DNA from 4 places in the Streptomyces sp. NPDC102406 genome. Region 4 is predicted to be linked to each of the others. Evidence: riboswitches for the same ligand, from Rfam matches in the RefSeq annotation. Region 4 holds a riboswitch; each other region holds the start of a gene.
What was found. Region 4 has a riboswitch for thiamine pyrophosphate ahead of thiO (glycine oxidase ThiO). Riboswitches for the same ligand answer to the same signal wherever they lie in the genome.

Region 1 (5,527 bases), on a different contig from region 4:
CGGTAAACGGAGGATCCGGCTGGCCGGCGGGCCAATTTCCGGAAACCCCCTGTCACCGCCTGCCGTGACCGCTCTACCATCGGCCTATCCGTAGCAGGCTCCCCTCCGTTTCTGCCCGACGGCTCGTAACCATGCGGGCCACCAAGCCCTACGGAGCATCGGGGGATGCACATGAACAGCGCTCCGCATTTGCTGAACGAGGACCGCCCCGAGTTCGAGCGGATCCTCGATGAGGCGCTGCGTACCGCACCCAACCGCCCGGATCTCGCCGCAGTGGGCCAGCGGCTCAACCGCGAACAACTGCGCACCATGGCACTCAACGCGGCGGCACTGATAAGCACCGCTGCCGCCACCGAGTACGAGCACTACACCAAGGTCCGCGACGAGCTGCGCACCGCCCCGCGGTCCGCCCGTCCGCTACGCGAAGGAGGCACTTCCGGCACGGCCGAGTCCGGTGGCAGCTCGCTGGGGTTCGCCGCCACCGTGGGCGAGGTCGCGGAGACCACGGGACCCGGGGTCGCCGCGGTCGCCGTCGTGCTCGCCCCGGTCCTCGCCGGGACCGCGGCCGCGATCTTCCTGCTGGTCGGCTGCATCCTGAAAATGCTCAACCCACCGCCCGACTTCGCGGACACCCTGCTGTCGGTCGGCTGGGTCTTCGGCGCACTCACCGCGGCGGGCATCCTCGTCGCCGCGGTGTGCCTGCTCCTGACGGCCCTGCGCAACGGTTCGACCTCGCTCCAGGCAGGCGCCGACAGCGAGGCCAACGAGGAGGTGACGCGCGCCAGGGAAGCCTGGGGCAAAGCCCTCCTCGAACGCGGCATCGTGCCGTTCCTCCGGGATGCCCAGGCGGGCCCGCCCACAGGCGGCACCTCGCTGGGCGGCGGCCCCGCCAACCGCATGCCCCAGCTCGGCTACAACAGGCCGGGGTTCAGCAGCCCCGACGGCGGCGGTACGGCCACGGGGCAGCGCGCCGGCTTCTCCAGCCCGGACTTCACCAGCCCGGACTTCGGCGGTCCGGAGCACCAGCCCGACTGAACCGCCGACCCCCGGCGAAGCACGGAGCCATGACGGGGCTCGGGGCGAATCACGGCCCCGAGCCCCGCGTCATGCCGATGCGCAGGACGCCGGTACGCCGGTCAGTCGGCCAGCGGCAGATAGACGCGGTTGCCCGCCTCGGCGAACTCCTTCGACTTCTGCTCCATGCCTGCCTCCACCTCGGCCTTGGTGGAGCCGTGCTCGCGGCGGATGTCCTGGGAAATCTTCATCGAGCAGAACTTCGGACCGCACATCGAGCAGAAGTGCGCGGTCTTGGCCGGCTCGGCGGGCAGCGTCTCGTCGTGGAACTCCCGTGCCGTGTCCGGGTCGAGCGCCAGGTTGAACTGGTCCTCCCAGCGGAACTCGAAGCGGGCGTCGGAGAGCGCGTCGTCCCAGTCCTGCGCGCCCGGGTGCCCCTTGGCGAGGTCCGCCGCGTGGGCCGCGATCTTGTACGTGATGACGCCGGTCTTCACGTCGTCGCGGTTGGGCAGCCCCAGGTGCTCCTTGGGCGTGACGTAGCAGAGCATCGCCGTGCCCCACCAGGCGATCATCGCGGCACCGATCCCGGACGTGATGTGGTCGTACGCCGGAGCGACGTCCGTGGTCAGCGGGCCGAGCGTGTAGAACGGCGCCTCTTCGCAGATCTCCTGCTGGAGGTCGATGTTCTCCTTGATCTTGTGCATCGGGACATGGCCCGGGCCCTCGATCATGGTCTGGACGCCGTGCCGCTTGGCGACGGAGTTGAGTTCGCCGAGCGTCCGCAACTCCGCGAACTGCGCCTCGTCGTTGGCGTCCGCGATCGAGCCGGGGCGCAGCCCGTCACCGAGGGAGTACGTGACGTCGTACGCCGCGAGGATGTCGCACAGCTCCTCGAAGTGCTCGTAGAGGAAGCTCTCCTTGTGGTGCGCCAGGCACCATGCGGCCATGATCGAGCCGCCGCGGGAGACGATGCCGGTCTTGCGGTTGGCGGTCAGCGGGACATACGGGAGGCGGACGCCCGCGTGGACCGTCATGTAGTCCACACCCTGCTCGGCCTGCTCGATGACCGTGTCCTTGTAGATCTCCCAGGTCAGTTCCTCGGCCTTGCCATCGACCTTTTCGAGGGCCTGGTAGAGCGGCACGGTACCGATGGGGACGGGGGAGTTGCGCAGCACCCACTCGCGCGTGGTGTGGATGTTCCGGCCGGTGGAGAGGTCCATGACGGTGTCGGCGCCCCAGCGGGTCGCCCAGGTCATCTTCTCCACCTCCTCCTCGATGGAGGAGGTGACCGCGGAATTGCCGATGTTGGCGTTGACCTTCACCAGGAACCGCTTGCCGATGATCATCGGCTCGATCTCCGGGTGGTTCACGTTCGCGGGGAGGACCGCGCGGCCCGCCGCGATCTCCTCACGCACTACCTCAGGCGCGACGTTCTCCCGGATGGCCACGTACTCCATCTCCGGGGTGATCTCTCCACGCCGGGCGTAGGCGAGTTGGGTCACGGGCTCGCCGTTCCTGCCGCGACGCGGCTGGCGCGGGCGACCCGGGAAGACGGCGTCGAGGTTGCGCAGCCCGCCGCGCGGCGACGTGTGCTTGATGCCGTCGTCCTCGGGGCGGGCGGGGCGGCCCGCGTACTCCTCGGTGTCCCCGCGGGCGATGATCCAGTTCTCCCGGAGAGGGGCGAGCCCCCTGCGGACATCGGTGTCGACGGTCGGATCGGTGTACGGGCCGGAGGTGTCGTACAGCGTGACGGCCTGGCCGTTGGTGAGGTGCACCTGGCGGACCGGCACGTTGAGGTCGGGCCGTGAGCCCTGGATGTACCCCTTGTGCCAGCCGATGGACTTCCCGCCCTCCGGCTCGGAGCCGTTGGAGGCAGGCGTGCGTGTGTCCGTTGTGGTCATGAGACCTACTCCCTACGCCGGCATTACCCGGTAACAGGTTCGGCGGTCGACGCAGCGATGTTCGTCGTCGGCGCTTCACGTTGTTTCACGTGAAACGCGCTGGGACGAAGGTCAGCGCCCTCTCAGCCCGGTGCTCCGAGCTCCCGCGTTTGCAAAGGTGCCTCCACGCTAGCGTCCCTTCGGACGCGTTGAACAGAGGGCCCCTGCCGTTCTTGCGATGATCGGGCGGTGACCACCACGCAGCAGCCCCCGCCTCCGCCGCCCCAACCGCCGCACGGTTCCACTCCGTCCGGCGCCGGTCACGGCCCGGCCGGCCATGGCCACTCGCACAGTCACGGCCCGGCCGCGCCCGTCTCCCGGCATCTGCGCAAGGTCATCGCGGCGATCCTGGTGCCGTTCTCCGTGGCGGTCGTCGTGGGGCTCGTGGTGCTGTGGCCCGGAGGCGCTCCTGCCCATGAGCGGACCGGTGTCGGCTTCGACCGGCAGACGCAGCAGGCCACGGTCGTCGGGGTCGAGAAGGTCGACTGCGCGTCCGTGAGCGCTCCGGGTACCGCACCTTCCGGTGACGCGTCCCAGGCCGCTCCGTCGGCAGGTTCCTCGGCCGAGCGGCAGGCGTCCGGTACGTGCGGGAAGGCGTCCATCCGGATCGACACGGGCAAGGACGAGGGCCGTACGTTCACGGAGGTCGTCCAGCCTGATTCACCCCGGCAGTTGCGCGAGGGGCAGAAGGTGATCGTCGCCTACGCTCCCGACGCCCCGAAGAACCTCCAGTACTCGGTCACCGATGTGAACCGGAAGTTCCCCATGGCGCTGCTGGCCGGGATCTTCGCCCTGGCCGTGGTCGTGGTGGGCCGTCTGCGCGGCGTCATGGCCCTGGTCGCGCTCGCGGTCAGCTTCCTGGTGCTGACGCTCTTCATCCTGCCGGCGATCCTCCAGGGCTCGAACCCTCTGGTGGTGGCGGTGATCGGGGCGAGCGCGATCATGCTGATCGCGCTCTACATGTGTCACGGTCTGACGGCCCGGACCTCGGTCGCCGTGCTCGGCACCCTGGTGTCGCTGCTGCTCATCGGCCTGTTGGGCTCGTTGTTCATCGGCTGGGCGGCGCTGACGGGCAACACGGACGACAGCACCGGTCTGATCCACGGCCTGTACCCGCACATCGACATGAGCGGTCTGCTGCTCGCCGGCGTCATCATCGGTTCGCTCGGCGTACTGGACGACGTGACGGTGACCCAGACGTCGGCCGTGTGGGAACTGCACGAGGCCAACCCCTTGATGGGCTGGCGCGGCCTGTACCGGGCGGGCATCCGCATCGGCCGGGACCACATCGCGTCCGTCGTCAACACCCTGGTCCTCGCGTACGCGGGCGCGGCGCTGCCCCTGCTGCTGCTCTTCTCGATCGCGCAGAGCAGCGTGACGGACGTGGCCAACAGTGAGCTGGTGGCCGAGGAGATCGTCCGCACGCTGGTGGGCTCGATCGGGCTGGTGGCCGCCGTTCCGGTGACCACGGCGCTGGCGGCGCTGGTCGTCTCCGCCGACCGGCCGAGCGGGCACAAGCCCGCACAGTCCGCTCCGGCCCGCGGTGGCAGGGGGCGGCGACGCAAGCGCTGAGCGGCACGGAACGCTCGGGTGCACCGCGCTGCTGAAGCGTTACGTCAACTGCCCTGCCGGGCCCCTGTGCTCAGCCGGCGTTCTGCTCCTCGCCGAGGATCCGGTCGAGGGCTTCGTCGAGTTCGGCCTCGTAGTCGGCCAGTGCCTGTTCCTGACCGAGCGGGACGATCCTGTCGGTGCGGTCGAGGAAGGCGACGAGGGGCGCGACGCCGACTCGGAACAGTGCGTGGTCGCCGCCCACCTGGAGCCGGATGTGCACCTCGCCCGGCATCTCGTCGCCACACCCGGCGAAGAGCACGGGAGAGATCCGCACATCGCCGTCACCGGTCGCCCCGTTGACCCCGTCGACGAGGAGTTCGCGGCCGAACGCCCAGGTCACGGGGGCGTCCCCGGGGAGATGGAAGGTGAGTCGTACCGCGTACGGATCCCCGGCCTCGTACCGGAGTTCCACCGGGATGCGGAAGGACAGCTCCTCGGAGACGAGGAAGCTCATCATGACCTCTGCCTGTACTGCTTGGACCGACTCGCGCATCGCCTACCCCGTCAACTTGCCGTCGATTGGCCAGGAATGACCTTCCTGACACTGGTGGCATCTTGCTCAACGTACACGAGGGATTACAAGGAGTGAGTTTTCAGATGCTGATAGAGAAGCCGAGTGTCCCTACGAGGCTGCCGATCTCGTCCTGCAAGCGGCGTGCCGCGGGCAGCAGTCTGTCGGCCTGACGAGAGGGGAGAGAGATGGCCAGAGCCGCCGCGGTGGAGCCGATGGTGACCGGGAACGCGGCGCAGGCCGTGCCGAGCGCGTACTGCTGGCACTCGATCAGGGGCTCCATCCGCCCCACTGTTCGCAGCTTGCGCAGCAGCGTCCGGCCGTCACGCACCGTGTACGGGGTGATGGACCGGACCGGGTAGCGGTCGAGGTGGTCCCGGCGGGCCTCCTCGTCGAGCTGGGAGAGCAGGCACTGGCCGATCGCGTGGGCGTGGCCGGTCTCGCGGAAATC
Region 2 (5,527 bases), on a different contig from region 4:
CCGAGGGAGTAGCCCACGAAGGTGCCGAAGTCGAGCCAGCTACCGAGGAAGCCGCGGCGCTGGTCGGGCGCGTACTCCGCGATGTAGGTCGTGGCGCCCGCGTACTCGCCGCCGGTGGAGAAGCCCTGGACCAGGCGGCACAGGAGGAGCAGCAGCGGCGCGGCGAAGCCGATCGAGGCGTACGACGGCAGGAACCCGACGGCGAAGGTGCTGGCCGCCATCATGATCATGGTCGCGGCGAGGACGCGCTGGCGGCCCACGCGGTCACCGAGCGGCCCGAAGACCAAACCGCCGAGCGGGCGGACGAGGAAGGCCGCGGCGAACGTGGCGAAGGTGGAGACCACCTGCGCGCCGGGCGAGCTGGAGGGGAAGAAGACCTTGCCGATGGTGCCCGCCAAATAGGCGTAGACGCCGAAGTCGAACCACTCCATCGTGTTGCCGAGCGCGGCGGCCGTCACGGCGCGCCGGACCGTCGGCCGGTCCGACACCGTCACGTCCGCGGCGCTCAGCGTCTTCTTGCGTTGCCGCAGGAGGGTGCGCACCATGCGGTCCGTGGCGGGTGTGCGGTGCGGTGGTGTCCCCCGTGTCCGGGTCCGGGTCCGTCCGAGCTTTCCGCGCGGCGAGCCTTTCGCCATCAGGCTTGTCTCTTCCTGTGCTGGTGCCGCTCCTGGCCTTCAGCCCTGAAAGGTCGTCTCGGCGCCAAATTATGGCGCCCGGGAACGCGCAGCAACTTCTCCGGCGCAGATGAGGACCTTGGTCCTGTGTACGAAGATCGGTCCGGGACATAAGGAAGATCGCTGCTGCTTGCAGCGTCCCCGCACCGAACGGAAAGGACGAACTCGTGGGCATCATCGCCTGGATCCTGATCGGGCTCATCGCTGGAGCCATCGCCAAGGCACTCACCCCCGGCAAGGACCCGGGTGGCTGCCTCATCACGATGCTGATCGGCATCGTGGGTGGTCTCCTCGGTGGCTGGCTCGGCAAGGTGATCTTCGGAGTCCACTCGATCAACGGCTTCTTCAGCCTCTCCACATGGATCGCCGCCATCATCGGTTCGGTGATCGTGCTGCTCGTCTACCGCCTGGTGGCCGGCCGGACACGCTGACCCGCGTATGCCCTGACATGCCGACCGGAGCACGCCGGTCGGCGGTCAGCGCGTGGTCACGGGCGCGCGCACGTCGCAAAGCCGACAGGTCGACAGGCAGACAGGCGGTCGCCGGAACCCAACAGGCCCGCGGAGCAAGCGAGTTGGCATGCGCCCCACATCGGACCCTCGCCCCGCCCGGAACCTTTCAGCCCGAAGACCCCGCCCGCCGCGATCGAGGACCTGCGCGCACGCCTGCGGGCGACGACCTGGCCGGACTCGTTCTGGCGCTGCTCCAAGGTGGTCCCGCTCCTCACCGATCCCGGGGCGCACGGCGCGGACCCCGCCGACGCCTTCGACGTGGTCGTGCCCGACAACCCGGGTCACGGGTACTCCGATCGGTCCGCCGCTCGACGCGATCGCCGTCGCCGGTTTCCGGGCCGAGCTCATGTCCGTCCTCGGCTACGCGAGGTTCGGCGCCGCGGGCGAGGGGGGCGTACGCCGCGATGCACCGCACGAAGCCGCAGACCGCAGCCTTCGGACTCACCGACTCACCGACTCACCCGCCGGGCTCGCCGCGTGGAGCGTGGAGAAGCTCCGGGCGTGGAGCGACTGCGGCGGGGACGTCGAACGCAGCTTCACCAAGGACGAGATCCTCACCAACGTCACCCTGTACTGGCTGACGCGGACGATCGGCTCGTCGATGCGGATGTACCACGCGAACGCGGCGATCGACCCCGCAGCTCACCCGAAGGGTCGAGGTGCCGTCCGGTTTCTCGGTCTTCCGCGGCGATGTCGTCCGCCCGCCGCGCGCCTGGCTCGCGCGCACCACCCACCTGGTCCGCTTCACCGAGCCCGCCCGCGGCGGTCACTTCGCGGTGTTCGAGGAGCCCGAGCTCTACGCGGAGGAACTGCGGGCGTTCTTCCGGCCGTACCGGACGCCCGGCCTGAGCGGGGCGTAGATGACCAGCGCGGTCATGAAGGCGACGTAGTAGCCGAGATCCGCGCCGTGCAGCGCCCGCGCCACCGGGCCGACGTAGAGGCTCGTGTCCATGAACGGGACCGTGGCGGCGAAGGCGGCGAGGAACGCCAGGAGCGCGGGCCAGGAGGGCCGTCGCCGGGAGAGTTCGGTGGCGAGGTCGAGGGGGGCGCCCGCTCGCGCGCGGGCCCGGGCCAGCCAGTCGACGAGGACGACGGCGACGAAGCCGGGGATCCAGTAGCCCACGAACAGGAGTACGTCCTGGAAGCGGGCCGCGGTGTCGGCGGCGTGCATCCACAGCGCCAGCGGGAACCCGAGGAGCGCGGCGAGCCCGGCGGCGAGCGGGCGTGGCAGGCGGGCGCCGATGACCTGGAGTGCCAGTGAACCGCTGTAGTCGTTCATCGCGTTGCTGCACAGCGCGGCCAGCGCGACGGCCAGGAGCCCGACGGAGCCGATCACTCCCCCGCCCAGCAGTGTGTCGACGCCCCGGGCGGTCTGGTCGGTGAAGACGGAGGCGCCCCAGAGCCCGAGCGTCTGCACGGCCGTGAAGGACACGACGATGCCCGCCAGCGTGCACCAGAACATGCGGGGCGCCGAGGTCGTGCGCGGCAGGTAGCGGCTGAAGTCACTGGCGTACGGGGCCCAGGAGATCGCGAGGCTCAACGCGATGGTGGTGGTGAGGACGAACGCCCCGGCGCGGTCGGCGCCTTGAGCGCTTCCGTGGCCGGCGGGCGTGACACCGGTGTGCGCCAGCCGCAGCGCCAGGGCGCAGAGGGCGACGGCCAGAACGGCCGTCATCCACTTCTGGAGGCGGTGGACGGCCTCGTAGCCCAGTGCTCCGAAGGCTCCCTGGGCCGCCATCATCACCAGCGCCCCGAGCCAGAACGGCCAGCCGCAGAGACGGGCCAGCGCGTCCGCGCCGAACAGTCCGATGAGCGCGTCCCAGGCGATGGACGACAGCCATTGCAGGGTGCCGGGGACGACGACGCCCCGGCCGAACGCCAGGCGGGCGAGGGGCAGTTGCCCCGCTCCGGTGCGGCTGCCCCACGTGCCGAGGTACGCGGTGGGCACGGCGCCGAGCACGGTGCCGAGGACCACGGCGGCCAGGGCGGTGGCGAAGTCCAGGCCGAGGGCGATGCCGACGGTGCCGGTGAAGACGCCGCTCATGGTCAGGTTGGGCGCGAACCACACGGTGAACAGCCGTCCGGCGCCGCCGTACCGGGCGTCCTCGGGGACCGGCGCGATGCCCCGCGCCTCGGGCCGCCAGTCGCCCGGCGCGGCGGGCATCCGTCCGTCGAAAGCGGGCGTGGTCGCGGGCGCGTGCGGTGTCGGCATCGCTGACATCCCTCCGCCAGTGCTAACTGGTTCAGGTTCTACGGGTGTGATCTCAGCCCCGTCGATGTCGTGGGGCACCCCGTGTCGGGCAGTACGGATGCGAAGACTAGCCGCTAGTTCAGGACGCCCGCTCCCCCGGCCTCCGGTGCCGAGGACCGGCAGGCCTCCAGGGCGCTCAGGACGGTGTCGTGGATGCCGCCCGACAGGCGATCGGCACCCTCGGCGTCCAGCACGGGGCGCGCGGTGGTGCCGGGGACGACGGCGAGGAAGCCGCCCGGCAGCGCCTCGGTCTCCGGGCCCGCGCCGACGAACTGCCGGACCGCGTCCGCAGAGCAGCGGTCGACCTCCCGGAAGTCCACCACGAAGAGCCGCTGTCCGGTCCGTGCCGTACGCGTCAGCAGCCCGCTCAGCTCGGCCGCGGCGGGTCCGTCGAAGTCGCCGACGACCTCGACGACCAGGACGCCGCCGTCCTCCCAACGCGCCGGAAACCGCGCCCCCGCTCGCTCCATCCTCGGACCCCTCAGTCGGCGGGCGGCGCAGCCGGCGCGGCCCGTGTGGGGCGCGCCTACCCACGGCCGGGCGGCACACGCCCCCGGCCGGCGCGAGGTTCCGGCCGATGTCACGCGAGACACCGCCGGTTTCCCACGTTTCACCCTCGTTGTTCAGGGGACTTCGTGCGACACGGATCACCTCGAACCCCTCCCGGGAGGGTTCGGCAGTGAGCCCGCCACCCCGCCCTCCGCCTCCGGGCGGAGGGCGGGGCCCTCAGACCTCCGCGGCCCCCTGCGGCAGGCCGGGTTCCGCGATCGGGTGAGCGGGGCCCGGCACGGGGCAGTCGGTCGGGATGAAGGCAGCGATGAAGTCATCCGCCCGGTATCTGGCCGTCGGGGCTCTCGTGCTGGCGGCGGGCCCTCTTCTGGCGGGGTGCGCGGAGGGCGACGGGCACGGTCGGTCCGACGCGGCGGACGCACAACTGACAGGTTCCGTCACGCGTCTGACGATCACCACGGAGAACGGGGTGCGTCTGCGGCCCGCCGACGGTGACGAGATCGGCGTCGACCAGGCCGTCGCCTCCCACTGGTCCGGGCACGGCCGCAGCCGGGTCCTCGATCTGTCGTGCCGCAAGGACGACGGGCCGGACCGCCCCTGCCCGCGCATGCCGGAGATCGGCGTCCCGGCCGGGACCTCGGTCACCGTCACCGCGCGCAACGCCGGGGTCGATGCGGCCGGGGTGTCCGGCCCCCTGGACCTGACCACCGTCAACGGCGATGTGACGGTGACGGGTTCGGGGCAGCGCGAGGCGACGGTACGGCTCGCGACCCGGAACGGTTCCGTGCGGACCACCGCCGTACGCGCGTCGGCACTGCGGGCGCGTACGGTCAACGGTGATGTCACCCTGGGGTGCGCCACCGCCCCGCGGCAGGTCGCCGGGCGGACCGTCAACGGCTCGGTGGACGTCTCCGTCCCGCACGACTCCCCCGCCTACCGGGTGAACGCCACCACGGACAACGGCCGCCCCCTGATCACGCTCCCCGCGGGCGGCGACCGGCCCGCCCGCACCATGACGCTGACCACGGTCAACGGTGACGTACGGGCCGCCCGCGACTGAGGACGGGCTAGGAGACGCGGCTCGGGTCCTCCTCGCGCAGGCTCCGTACCAGCTCCGGGGGCAGGCCGTGCGTGTCGTGGAGGTAGTGCAGGTCCTCCTCGTCGAGCGTGCCGCGGAAGCGCGGCCGGGCCAGCACCTGTCGGCCGCGCCGGAGGAGACCGGCGAACCGGCGTTCCTCGTCGAGCAGGACGCGGCGCACCTCGTCCGGGTCGGCCGACTGACGGAAGTGGTCGAGCGTGTGCCGCGTCAACTCGCCCGGAAGATCGCCGAGTCCGCGCGAGGGGTCGTCCCGCCACAAGGCGGTGAGGGCACGGCGGATCAGGCGGCGCAGTACATAGCCGCGGCCCGTGGTGCCGGGGCGTACGCCGTCCCCGACGACCACCATGGCCGAGCGCAGGTGGTCGCAGACGAGGCGTGAGGTGGGTTCGTCGAGGTGCCACAGGTCCGGCACGGTGCGGCGCCACGGCGTGAAGACGTCGCAGTCGAACACCGAGCGTTCGCCCTGGAGCAGGGCGGCGAG
Region 3 (5,527 bases), on a different contig from region 4:
TCGCGCAGTTCGACGACGAGCCGCTCACGCAGCGACCGGTCGAGCTGACCGAGGGGTTCGTCCAGCATCAGCAGCCGGGGGCTCGGGGCCAGCGCCCGGGCGAGCGCGACACGCTGCTGCTCGCCGCCGGACAGCGCGGTCACGGCCCGGCCTTCGGCACCGGGCAGCCCGACGAGCTTCAGCAACTCCCCGACCCTGGAAGCCTGTTCCGCGCGCCCGGCGCCGTGCATCCGCAGCCCGAAGGCGACGTTGCCACCGACGTCCCGCTGCGGGAACAACTGGTGGTCCTGGAACATGAGGCCCACGCCCCGCTTGTGCGCGGGCACGCCCCTCTGGTCGCGTCCGGCGAGCAACACCCGTCCGCTGTCCAGGTGTTGCAGTCCGGCGACTGCGCGCAGCAGCGTCGACTTGCCGCTGCCGCTGGGCCCGAGGACGCACACGATCTCGTGCTCGGCGACCTCCAGGTCCAGCGCGTCGAGCGCGGCGCGCCCCCCGAACCGTACGGTCGCGTCGTCGAGTGCGAGCATGGACGCCATCAGAACTCCCCGGTCGAGGCCCGCGCGGGCCGCATGCGTTCGAGCAGCAGCAGAGCGGCGGCACAGACGATCATGAGGACCGTCGAGAGGGCCATCGCCTGGCCGTAGTTGAGGTCACCGGCCCGGCCGAGCAGCCGCGCCACGGCGACCGGCAGGGTCGGGTTGTCGGGGCGCGCGATGAACACGGTGGCGCCGAACTCGCCGAGCGACACGGCGAACGCGAACCCCGCCGCGACCAGCAGCGCCCGCCGCACCATCGGCAGGTCGACCTCCCGCCAGGCCCGCAGCGGTGACGCCCCGAGCACGGCGGCGGCCTCCCGCAACCGCCCGTCGACGGCGCGGAGCACCGGCAGCATCGTCCGGACGACGAAGGGCACCCCGACCAGCGCCTGGGCGAGCGGCACCAGGATCCAGGAGGCCCGCAGATCCAGCGGCGGCTTGTCGAGCGTGATCAGGAAGCCGAACCCGACGGTCACCGCGGACACGCCGAGCGGCAGCATCAGCAGGGCGTCGAAGCCGCGCACCAGGCGTCCCGCCCGCCGGGTCAGCGCGGCGGCGGCGAGTCCGCCGACGACGAGGGCGATCCCGGTGGCGGCGAGCGCGTACTCCAGGGAGTTCCACACGGCGTTGATCGGCGGCACCAGGAAGGTTCCGCCGTCGGCGTCACCGAGGGCGCGGTAGTACGCGAACCCGTAGCCGCCCGGGGCGTCGAGCGAGCGCTGCACGAGCACGCCGAGCGGCAGCAGGATCAGCAGGGCGACGGTCGCCGCCACCGCACCGAGGAGCGCCCACTGGGCCGCCCCGCGCGGGCGGCGCGCGGTGTGCGCGGCGTCGACGAGCCGGAGCGCGCTCTCCCGCCGGCGCACGCTCCAGGCGTGCACGGCGAGGATGAGCCCCACGGCGGCGAACTGCACGAGCGTGAGGACGGCGGCGGTCGACAGGTCGAAGATCTGGGCGGTCTGCCGGTAGATCTCGACTTCGAGGGTCGAGTAGCCGGGCCCGCCGAGGATCTGCACCACCCCGAACGAGGTGAACGTGAACAGGAAGACCATGAGTGCCGCGGCGGCCACGGCGGGTCCGAGCGCGGGCAGTGTCACCGTGCGCCACGCCGTGAACCGGGAGGCACCGAGCATCCGCGCGGCCTCCTCCTGCCGCGGGTCGAGCTGCCCCCACAGCCCGCCCACGGTCCGTACGACGACCGCGTAGTTGAAGAAGACGTGCGCGGCCAGGATCGCCCACACCGTCGTGTCGAGCCGGACGCCCCACAGCGCGTCGAGCAGCCCGCCCCGCCCGACCAGTGCCAGGAACGCCGTCCCGACCACGACGGTCGGCAGCACGAACGGCACGGTCACGACGGCCCGCAGGATCTGCTTGCCGGGGAAGTCGAGCCGCGCGAACACATACGCGCCCGGCAACGCGATCAGCAACGTGAGCGCGGTCGAGGCGAGCGCCTGCCACCCCGTGAACCACAGGACGTGCCGGATGTCCGGCTCCCCCAGCACGTCCACGATCCGCCCGGTCTGCCAGACGCCGCCGACGAGCAGCCCCCGGCGGACGATCGCGACGACCGGGTACGCGAAGAAGACGGCGAAGAACACGACGGGCACGACCATGAGCCCGAGCCGCACCAGGCTCCCGGACCGACGGACACCGGCGGCGCGGGCCTTCGCCTCAGCCGCTACTTCCTGACGAGCGAGGTCCACGACTTGACCCAGTTGTCACGGTTGTCCGCGATCTTGCGCGGGCTCATGGTCTCGGGGTCGTCGACCTTCACGGCGTACTTCGTGTAGTCGGCGGGCGCCGTGGCGTCGTCGGTCACCGGGTCGACGAACATGTTGAGCGGCATGTCCTGCTGGAACTCCTTGGAGATCAGGAAGTCGAGCAGCGCCTTCCCGCCCTTCTCGTTCCTGGCGCCGTCGAGCAGCCCGGCGAACTCGACCTGCCGGAAACAGGTCCCGGTCGCGACACCGACCGGCGCCGTCGCGGGCTGCGGGTCGGAGTAGATCGCCTCGGCGGGCGGCGAGGACGCGTACGACACGACGAGCGGGCGCTCGCCCCCCGCCTTCTTGCCGCCGGCGCTGCCGCTGAACTCCTCGTTGTACGCCTGGTCCCAGCCGTCGACGACCTTGACCCCGTTGGCCACGAGCTTCTTCCAGTAGCCCTGCCAGGCGTCGTCGCCGTAGCGCGCGGCGGACCCCAGCAGGAACCCGAGCCCCGGCGACGAGGTGGCCGCGTTCTCGGTGACCAGCAGGTTCTTGTACCGCGGCTCGGCGAGATCGGCGAAGGAGGACGGCGGCTTCAGCTTGTGCTGCGCGAAGTACTTCTTGTCGTAGTTGACGCAGATGGCGCCCGTGTCGACGGGCGTGACGCGGTGTTTGCCGGCGTCGAGCTGGTAGGCGCCCTTGACCGCACCGAGGTTCTTCGCCTCGTACGAGGTGAAGATCCCGTTGTCGAGCGCCCGGGACAGCAGGGTGTTGTCGACGCCGAAGAAGACGTCGCCCTGCGGATTGCCCTTGGACAGGATCGCCTTGTTGACGGCCTGCCCGGCGTCACCGTCCTCCAGGACCTTCACCGTGTAGCCGGACTTCTTCTCGAAGTCCTTCAGTACGTTCTTGGAGACCGCCCACGAGTCGTGGCTGACGAGGGTGACGGTCTTGGAGCCGCCGGCGGAGTCCGTGTCGCCGGACGACCCGCACGCGGACAACGTGACGAACCCGAGCCCCACCGCCACGGCGATGGCCCCGTACGTCGTCTTGCTCGTTCGCATTCGAATTCCTCCTGGAATGACCAGGAGAAGACGCGGCCCTGCCCGGGGACCTCGAAGATCCCGGGCAGGGCGCAACAGCATGAGTGGTGACCGAACTTCCTACCCGGAATGACCCGGGCGAGGTTCAGAGGGTCTGCGGCCTGCCTTGCTCTGGTGCCGCACTCTCAGCGCTGTGGCGCTCCCCTGTCGGAATATGCAGATGTGGGTACTGGTACTGGCGTAAGGCTACCGTTCGGTGGCGGCGAGCTGACCACACGCCCCGTCGATCTCCTGCCCACGGGTGTCCCGGACGGTCACCGGTACGCCGTGCGCGGCGACGGCCTCGACGAACGCCTTCTCGTCCTCGGGCCGCGACGCCGTCCACTTCGACCCCGGAGTCGGGTTCAGCGGAATGAGATTGACGTGCACCGGCTTGCCCCGCAGCAGGCGGCCGAGCCGGTCGCCGCGCCACGCCTGGTCGTTGATGTCGCGGATGAGGGCGTACTCGATGGAGAGCCGCCGCCCCGACTTCGCGGCGTACTCCCACCCGGCGTCCAGCACTTCCCGCACCTTCCAGCGCGTGTTGACCGGTACGAGGGTGTCGCGCAGCTCGTCGTCGGGCGCGTGCAGCGAGATGGCGAGACGGCACTTGAAGCCCTCGTCGGCGAACCGGTGGATGGCGGGCACGAGCCCGACCGTCGACACGGTGATGCCACGCTGCGACAGCCCGAGCCCATCCGGCTCGGGGTCGGTGAGCGCCCGGATCGACTGCACGACCCGCTTGTAGTTGGCGAGCGGCTCGCCCATCCCCATGAACACGATGTTGCTCAGCCGGGCGGGCCCACCAGGAATCTCCCCGTCTCGCAGCGCCCGCATCCCGTCGACGATCTGGTGCACGATCTCACCGGTCGACAGGTTCCGGTCGAGCCCCGCCTGCCCCGTGGCACAGAACGGGCAGTTCATCCCGCACCCGGCCTGCGACGAGATACACATCGTCACCCGGTCCGGGTACCGCATCAGCACCGACTCGACGAGCGTCCCGTCGAACAGCCGCCACAGCGTCTTGCGGGTGGTGTCCTGGTCGGTCGACAGATGCCGCACGACCGTCATCAGCTCGGGCAGCAACGCCTCCCGCAGCTTCTCCCGCGACCCGGCGGGGATGTCGGTCCACTCCGCGGGATCGTGCGCGAACCGCGCGAAGTAGTGCTGCGAGAGCTGCTTGGCACGAAACGGCTTCTCACCGATCGCGGCAACGGCTTCCTTCCGCTCGGCAGGCGAGAGGTCAGCAAGGTGCCGCGGCGGCTTCTTGGCTCCGCGGGGGGCGACGAATGTGAGTTCTCCGGGCTTAGGCATGGCACTCCCAGTGTCGCAGATGAACGGGGGTGACCTGGGGTCGTCGCGTTGGCCGCCTGTCGCTGGCGGTCGCGGTTGGTCACTGTTGAGCGGCCCTGGACGGCCCACAGACGGCCCCGAAGTGGGGGCTTCACGACGGCCTGACCAGCAAACACCTCGTCTAACGCAGGGCGCGGGGCCTTGTGCGGCTGAGTTGGCAAAACCAGGATCATCACACGGGTGCCCGCATCTCCGCTGAATCAGAGCACATGCGAGCCCTTTCGGGAGTAAATTCTTACTACAGCCTGGTTCAACAGCCGATGGAGTCGACATGCCCAGTCTCATCTTCCCTGGCCTTGGCATTTCTGGATACAGAAGCTTCGGGACGGAGATGCAGCACAGCGGGACAATGGGGCCCGTCACTCTGTTGGCTGGTCAAAATAACGCCGGGAAATCGAACTTCCTGCGATTCCTGAAGGGAGTTCTTTTGCAGCAACAACTCGACCTCTCCGCTCTAGATCGCCCGCAGGGTATGCGCGATGTTCCTTGTCAATACTCGATTGCTACACCAGTTCCGAAACTGCTGGCGGCACTCACCAGGGAAGGGGAACGCGTAGAGGAACAGGTTCGTAAACTCCTCACGCACCCGGAACTTCGGAAAACCGAAGATGACTTGGCTTGGTTTACTTATGACGAGCATAAGCAAATTTCGTTAGACCAATTCAAGCCCATCGCGCATGATATCGGCCCAATGGTCGACATGTCTCGAACCGTCACGGGAGGATGGAACGAGGGACCGAATGCCGGCCGAAAAAACGCGCAGGCGGTGTCACAATGGCTTCTCAACAAGGCCGCATCCAAAATCCCAATTGCCAGTATTGAGTCCTTTCGACAGATCCTCCCTTCCCGGGAA
Region 4 (5,527 bases):
TCACCTCCGTGCCGCGATTCTCGCTCAACGCCTGCGCGGGCGTGCCCGGCAGGGTCGGGTCGGGGGTGAAGAGCCACTCCAGCATCTCCGCGTCGCTGAAGCCGTCGTCCCGCAGGAGCGTCAAGGTGCCGGTGAGCCCCTTGACGATCTTGTCGCCGTCGATGAAGGCGGCGGGCACGTGCAGCGCCCTGTTCTCACCTCGGCGTACAGCGATCACCTGGCCCTCCTTCACGAGCTGGCGTACACGCGTCACCTCGATGCCGAATCGCTCGGCGATGTCGGGAAGGGTGAGCCAGTCGGGGACGAGAGCATCGATCTTTGCGTCAATCTCGGTCACGGGACAAGCGTGCCATCCCGGACTGACAGTCGGAAGCCGGGGCGGCCGACCAGGTGTTTTCGCCGGACGCGGGCGCCTGTCCGACGGCTGTCAGGCCACCGCGCCCTTCAGGGGCCGGGCCGGGTCGGCGAGCCGGTCCGGGTCCAGTACGGTGCCCGCCTCGATGAGTTTGCGGCCCTGCGCCAGGTCGCGGGGTTTGCCGACGGCCAGCACGGCCACCAGGGCACCCTCCCGCAGCCAGCACACCGACCACGCCGCTCCGGCCGGGTCGCCGCGCCACACTGTCGCGTCGGCGGTGCGGTGGTGTCCCGCGTACTGCACGAAGCGGCCGAACTGCTCGGACCAGAAGTAGGGCACCGGGTCGTACACCGCCGGTGTCTCACCGATGATGTTGGCCGCGACCGTGCGCGGCCCCTGGAGGGCGTTGTCCCAGTGGTGGACCAGGAGCCGCTCCCCGTAGCGCCCCGAGGGGAACGAGGAGCAGTCCCCGACCGCGTACACGTCGGGCAGGGATGTCCGCAGGTGCGCGTCCGCCACCACTTCGCGGTGGTCGCCCAGGTCGATGCCGGAGCCGGTCAGCCAGCCGGTGGCCGGGCGGGCGCCGATGCCGACGACGACGGCCCCTGCGGGCAGCCGCGTCCCGTCGTCCAGGACGACGAAGCCCGGCTCGACGCGCTCCACGCGCGCGTGGGTGCGCAGCACGGCTCCGGCGTCGGCGTACCAGGCGGCCATGGGCGCCGCCATCTCGGCGGGCAGCGCCCCGGCCAGTGGCCGCTCGGCCGCCTCCACGACGGTGACCCGGCATCCCGCCTCGCGGGCGGCGGTGGCGAACTCGGCGCCGATCCATCCGGCGCCCACGACCACCACGTCGCGCTGGCCGGCGAGGACGGGCCGCAGCCGTTCGGCGTCGTCGAGGGTGCGCAGCAGATGGACTCCCGCAACGGCCTCCGTGCCCGGGAGCCTGATCGGTTCGGCGCCGGTGGCGAGGACGAGGACGTCGTAGGGGACGGGTCCGGTGGCGGTGTCCAGTTCGCGAGCGTCGGGCCGCAGTCCGGTGACCTCGCGGCCCACCTCCAGGGTGACGCCGAGTGCCGCGAAATCGACGTCGAAGGCCGAACCGTCGGCCTTGCCGAGCAGGACGGCCTTGGACAGGGGCGGCCGGTCGTAGGGCGGGTGGGGCTCCGCGCCGAGCAGGGTGACGGATCCGGTGAAGCCCTGTTCGCGCAGGGCCACGGCCGTCTGCACGCCGGCCATCCCGGCGCCGACGATCACGACGTGCCGTTGCCCTGGAGGTGTCCCGTTGCCGCTCCGCTGCTCGCTCATCGGATCACCTTAGGCATCTGATCTTGCGTCGGTCAGCGGTGCGGGCCACTCCCACGCCGTGACGTCCTGCACACGTGTCACCGGGTTTAGCGATCAAGGGCGCCGCGCCGCCCGGTCCGGGGCCGAAGGCTGCCTTACCCGGGGCCCGACGCAGGAGTTAGGGTGGCCGACGTAAAGCACTCGCGGGAGCCCGTACGCAGCGGGCTGAGAGGGAGGCTGGAGCGGCCTCCGACCGTACGAACCTGATCCGGGTCATGCCGGCGAAGGGAGGGGCTGGACGCCCATGTCGCGTACTCCACCCGAAGCCACCGACGTACTGGTCGTCGGGGGCGGCGTCATCGGTCTGGTCACCGCGTGGCGCGCCGCGCAGCGCGGTCTGTCCGTCGCGGTCGTGGACCCCGGACCCGGCGGCGGGGCCGCCCAGGTGGCGGCCGGCATGCTGGCCGCCGTCACCGAACTGCACTACGGCGAAGAGACCTTGCTCGCGCTGAACGTCGAGTCCGCGCGCCGCTATCCCGCGTTCGCGGCCGAGCTGTCCGAGGCGACCGGCCAGGACCTCGGCTACCGCGCCTGTGGCACGCTGGCGGTCGCCCTGGACGCCGACGACCGGGCGCACCTGCGTGAACTGCACGCCCTGCAGGAGAAGTCGGGCCTGGAGTCGGAGTGGCTGTCGGGCCGCGACTGCCGCCGCCTGGAGCCGATGCTCGCGCCGGGCGTGCGCGGCGGCCTGCGGGTCGACGGTGACCACCAGATCGACCCGAGGAGGCTCGCGGCCGCCCTTGTGACGGCCTGTGAGCACGCGGGCGTGGTCTTCCACCGGACCTGGGCCGAGCGGCTCTCCGTCGTACGGGACCGGGCGCGCGGTGTCCTCCTGGCCGACGGCACCGAGGCGGCGGCCGAACAGATCGTGCTCGCGGCGGGCAGTCGCAGCGGGCGGCTCGCGGGCGTCCCGGACGAGGTGCTGCCCCCGGTCCGCCCGGTCAAGGGCCAGGTGCTGCGCCTGACGGTGCCCCGCGCGTACGCGCCGTTCCTCAGCCGCACGGTCCGCGCGGTCGTGCGCGGCAGCCACCTCTACCTGGTGCCCCGGGTCAACGGCGAACTCGTCGTGGGCGCCACCAGCGAGGAGCTCGGCTGGGACACCACCGTCACGGCCGGCGGGGTCTACGAACTGCTGCGGGACGCCCATGAACTGGTCCCCGGCATCACGGAACTGCCCCTGACCGAGACCTGCGCGGGTCTGCGCCCCGGCTCGCCCGACAACGCCCCGCTCCTCGGCCCGACGGCCCTGCCCGGCCTCCTCCTCGCCACCGGCCACCACCGCAACGGCGTCCTCCTCACGCCCGTCACCGGGGACCTCATGGCGCACGTCCTGACCACCGGTGAACTCCCCGAGGAGGCCCGCCCGTTCACCCCCGGGCGGTTCTCCGGCCCGGGTGATCTCAGTAGTGACGCCTCCCTGGAGCAGCCCGCATGAACGTGTCCGTCAACGGTGAACCGCGCGCGGTGAGCACCGACACCACCCTCGAAGCCCTCGTCACCACACTCACCACGGCGCACTCCGGCGTCGCCGCCGCCCTCAACGAGACCGTCGTGCCCCGCACCCAGTGGTCCGCGACCCCGCTCGCCGACGGGGACCGCGTCGAAGTCCTCACCGCCGTACAAGGAGGCTGACCCGCCATGGCCGACGACGCTTTCGTCCTCGCGGGCGCCACGTACTCCTCGCGCCTGATCATGGGCACGGGGGGCGCCCCGAGCCTCGACGTCCTGGAACGCGCCCTGACCGCCTCCGGCACCGAACTCACGACGGTGGCGATGCGTCGCGTCGACGCGACGGTGCACGGCTCGGTCCTGTCGGTCCTGGAGAAGCTCGGCATCCAGGTCCTTCCGAACACGGCGGGCTGCTTCACGGCGGGGGAAGCGGTCCTGACGGCCCGCCTCGCGCGCGAGGCGCTCGGCACGGACCTCGTCAAGCTCGAGGTCATCGCCGACGAACGCACTCTCCTGCCGGACCCGATCGAGCTCCTGGACGCCGCCGAGACCCTGGTCGACGACGGCTTCACGGTCCTGCCCTACACGAACGACGACCCGGTCCTCGCCCGCAAACTGGAGGACGTGGGCTGCGCGGCGATCATGCCGCTCGGCTCCCCGATCGGCTCCGGCCTCGGCATCCGCAACCCGCACAACTTCCAGCTCATCGTCGAGCACGCGCGCGTGCCGGTGATCCTGGACGCGGGCGCGGGCACGGCCTCCGACGTGACCCTCGCCATGGAGCTGGGGTGCGCGGGTGTGATGCTCGCCTCCGCGGTGACCCGCGCCCAGGAACCGGTGCTCATGGCCGAGGGCATGCGGCACGCGGTGGAGGCGGGCCGGCTGGCGTACCGCGCGGGCCGCATACCCAAGCGGCATTTCGCCGAGCCGTCCTCGCCCACCCGGGGCCTGGCCCGCCTCGACCCCGAGCGCCCGGCCTTCTGACAGGGTCACAGCTCTGCTGCAGTACGGGCCCGGTCCCGCAGCGGGCCCGGGCCCTGTCAGTCGCTCCTCGTAGACTCACCTGCGTGGACACGACCCTTCAGGACCCGTTGCTCGGGCACGTGCTCGACGGCCGGTACCGCATCGACGCACGCATCGCGGTCGGCGGGATGGCCACGGTCTACCGGGCCGTGGACACCCGCCTCGACCGCGTGCTCGCACTCAAGGTGATGCACCCCTCCCTGGCGGCCGACGTGTCGTTCGTCGAGCGTTTCATCCGCGAGGCCAAGTCGGTGGCCCGCCTCTCGCATCCGAACGTCGTGGGCGTCTACGACCAGGGCGCCGACGGCGCGTACGTCTACCTGGCGATGGAGTACATCGCGGGCTGCACGCTCCGCGACGTCCTGCGCGACCGTGGCGCGCTCAGGCCCCGGGCCGCGCTCGACATCCTGGAGCCGGTGCTCGCCGCGCTCGGAGCGGCACACCGCGCGGGCTTCGTGCACCGCGACATGAAGCCGGAGAACGTCCTGATAGGGGACGACGGCCGGGTGAAGGTCGCGGACTTCGGCCTGGTCCGCGCCGTGGACACCGTCACGAACACCACGGGCACGGTCCTCGGCACGGTCTCCTACCTGGCGCCCGAGCAGATCGAGGACGGTACGACGACGCCCGGTGTGGACGTCTACGCGTGCGGAGTGGTCCTCTACGAGATGCTGACGGGCGGCAAGCCGCACTCCGGCGACACCCCGGCGCAGATCCTCTACAAGCACCTCCACGAGGACGTTCCCCCGCCCTCCGCGGCCGTGCCCGGCCTGCCCCTCCCCCTCGACCACCTGGTCGCGTCGGCCACCGCCCGCGCGCCGCAGGCCCGGCCGCACGACGCGGTGGCGCTGCTCGCCCATGTGCGGCAGGCCCGGGCGGCGCTGTCCGACACCGAGCTGGACGCGGCGCCCCCGCAGGCGCGGGACGTGCAGGATGCCGGGGCGGACGACCGTACGAGCGTGCTCCCGCGCGCGGTGCAGATGCCGCTGCCCCCGGAGGAGGACGGCTTCCACCGCACGAGCCGCCTGGAGAGCCCACCGCCGCCTCCCGCCCCCGCCCGCCGCACGGCCGGCAGGCCACGACGCGGCAGGTTCGCCATCATCGCGGCGCTTGTGCTGATCCTCGGCCTGGGCGCGGGCGTCTGGTACATCAACGCGGGCCAGTTCACCAAGGTCCCGCGCCTGCTGGCCAAGACGGAGGCCCAGGCGAAGCAGCGGCTCGACGAGGTCGGGCTGCACCCCGGCGGCAAGATCACGTACAAGTACAGCGACGCGTACAAGCGCGGCACCGTCATGGCCACGGACCCCGAGCCGGACGCCCGTATCCGGGACGACGGCACGGTGAACCTGACGGTGT

Region 1: linked by a shared signal. The riboswitch ahead of thiC (phosphomethylpyrimidine synthase ThiC) and the one ahead of thiO (glycine oxidase ThiO) in region 4 are both predicted to bind thiamine pyrophosphate.
Region 2: linked by a shared signal. The riboswitch ahead of ACIRF8_RS10670 (purine-cytosine permease family protein) and the one ahead of thiO (glycine oxidase ThiO) in region 4 are both predicted to bind thiamine pyrophosphate.
Region 3: linked by a shared signal. The riboswitch ahead of ACIRF8_RS26415 (thiamine ABC transporter substrate binding subunit) and the one ahead of thiO (glycine oxidase ThiO) in region 4 are both predicted to bind thiamine pyrophosphate.

What each region holds. Positions count from the first base shown of each region.
Region 1 is NZ_JBIWKP010000006.1:186,563-192,089, reverse strand. It holds gene ACIRF8_RS24905 (hypothetical protein) at 166-1,035, shown strand; gene thiC (phosphomethylpyrimidine synthase ThiC) at 1,137-2,915, opposite strand; TPP riboswitch at 2,908-3,072, opposite strand; gene ACIRF8_RS24895 (YibE/F family protein) at 3,144-4,526, shown strand; gene ACIRF8_RS24890 (SsgA family sporulation/cell division regulator) at 4,597-5,058, opposite strand; gene ACIRF8_RS24885 (IclR family transcriptional regulator) at 5,159-5,527, opposite strand, start outside.
Region 2 is NZ_JBIWKP010000002.1:456,381-461,907, forward strand. It holds gene proP (glycine betaine/L-proline transporter ProP) at 1-545, opposite strand, end outside; gene ACIRF8_RS10660 (GlsB/YeaQ/YmgE family stress response membrane protein) at 842-1,105, shown strand; partial or broken gene ACIRF8_RS10665 (alpha/beta fold hydrolase) at 1,319-2,046, shown strand; gene ACIRF8_RS10670 (purine-cytosine permease family protein) at 1,983-3,407, opposite strand; TPP riboswitch at 3,390-3,490, opposite strand; gene ACIRF8_RS10675 (hypothetical protein) at 3,512-3,907, opposite strand; gene ACIRF8_RS10680 (DUF4097 family beta strand repeat-containing protein) at 4,255-5,007, shown strand; gene ACIRF8_RS10685 (alanine--tRNA ligase-related protein) at 5,015-5,527, opposite strand, start outside.
Region 3 is NZ_JBIWKP010000007.1:111,605-117,131, forward strand. It holds gene ACIRF8_RS26405 (ABC transporter ATP-binding protein) at 1-536, opposite strand, end outside; gene ACIRF8_RS26410 (ABC transporter permease) at 536-2,239, opposite strand; gene ACIRF8_RS26415 (thiamine ABC transporter substrate binding subunit) at 2,215-3,303, opposite strand; TPP riboswitch at 3,382-3,498, opposite strand; gene rlmN (23S rRNA (adenine(2503)-C(2))-methyltransferase RlmN) at 3,529-4,635, opposite strand; gene ACIRF8_RS26425 (ATP-dependent nuclease) at 4,946-5,527, shown strand, end outside.
Region 4 is NZ_JBIWKP010000001.1:1,490,742-1,496,268, reverse strand. It holds gene ACIRF8_RS06875 (Rv2175c family DNA-binding protein) at 1-337, opposite strand, end outside; gene ACIRF8_RS06870 (NAD(P)/FAD-dependent oxidoreductase) at 428-1,660, opposite strand; TPP riboswitch at 1,833-1,946, shown strand; gene thiO (glycine oxidase ThiO) at 1,944-3,134, shown strand; gene thiS (sulfur carrier protein ThiS) at 3,131-3,331, shown strand; gene ACIRF8_RS06855 (thiazole synthase) at 3,338-4,132, shown strand; gene pknB (Stk1 family PASTA domain-containing Ser/Thr kinase) at 4,216-5,527, shown strand, end outside.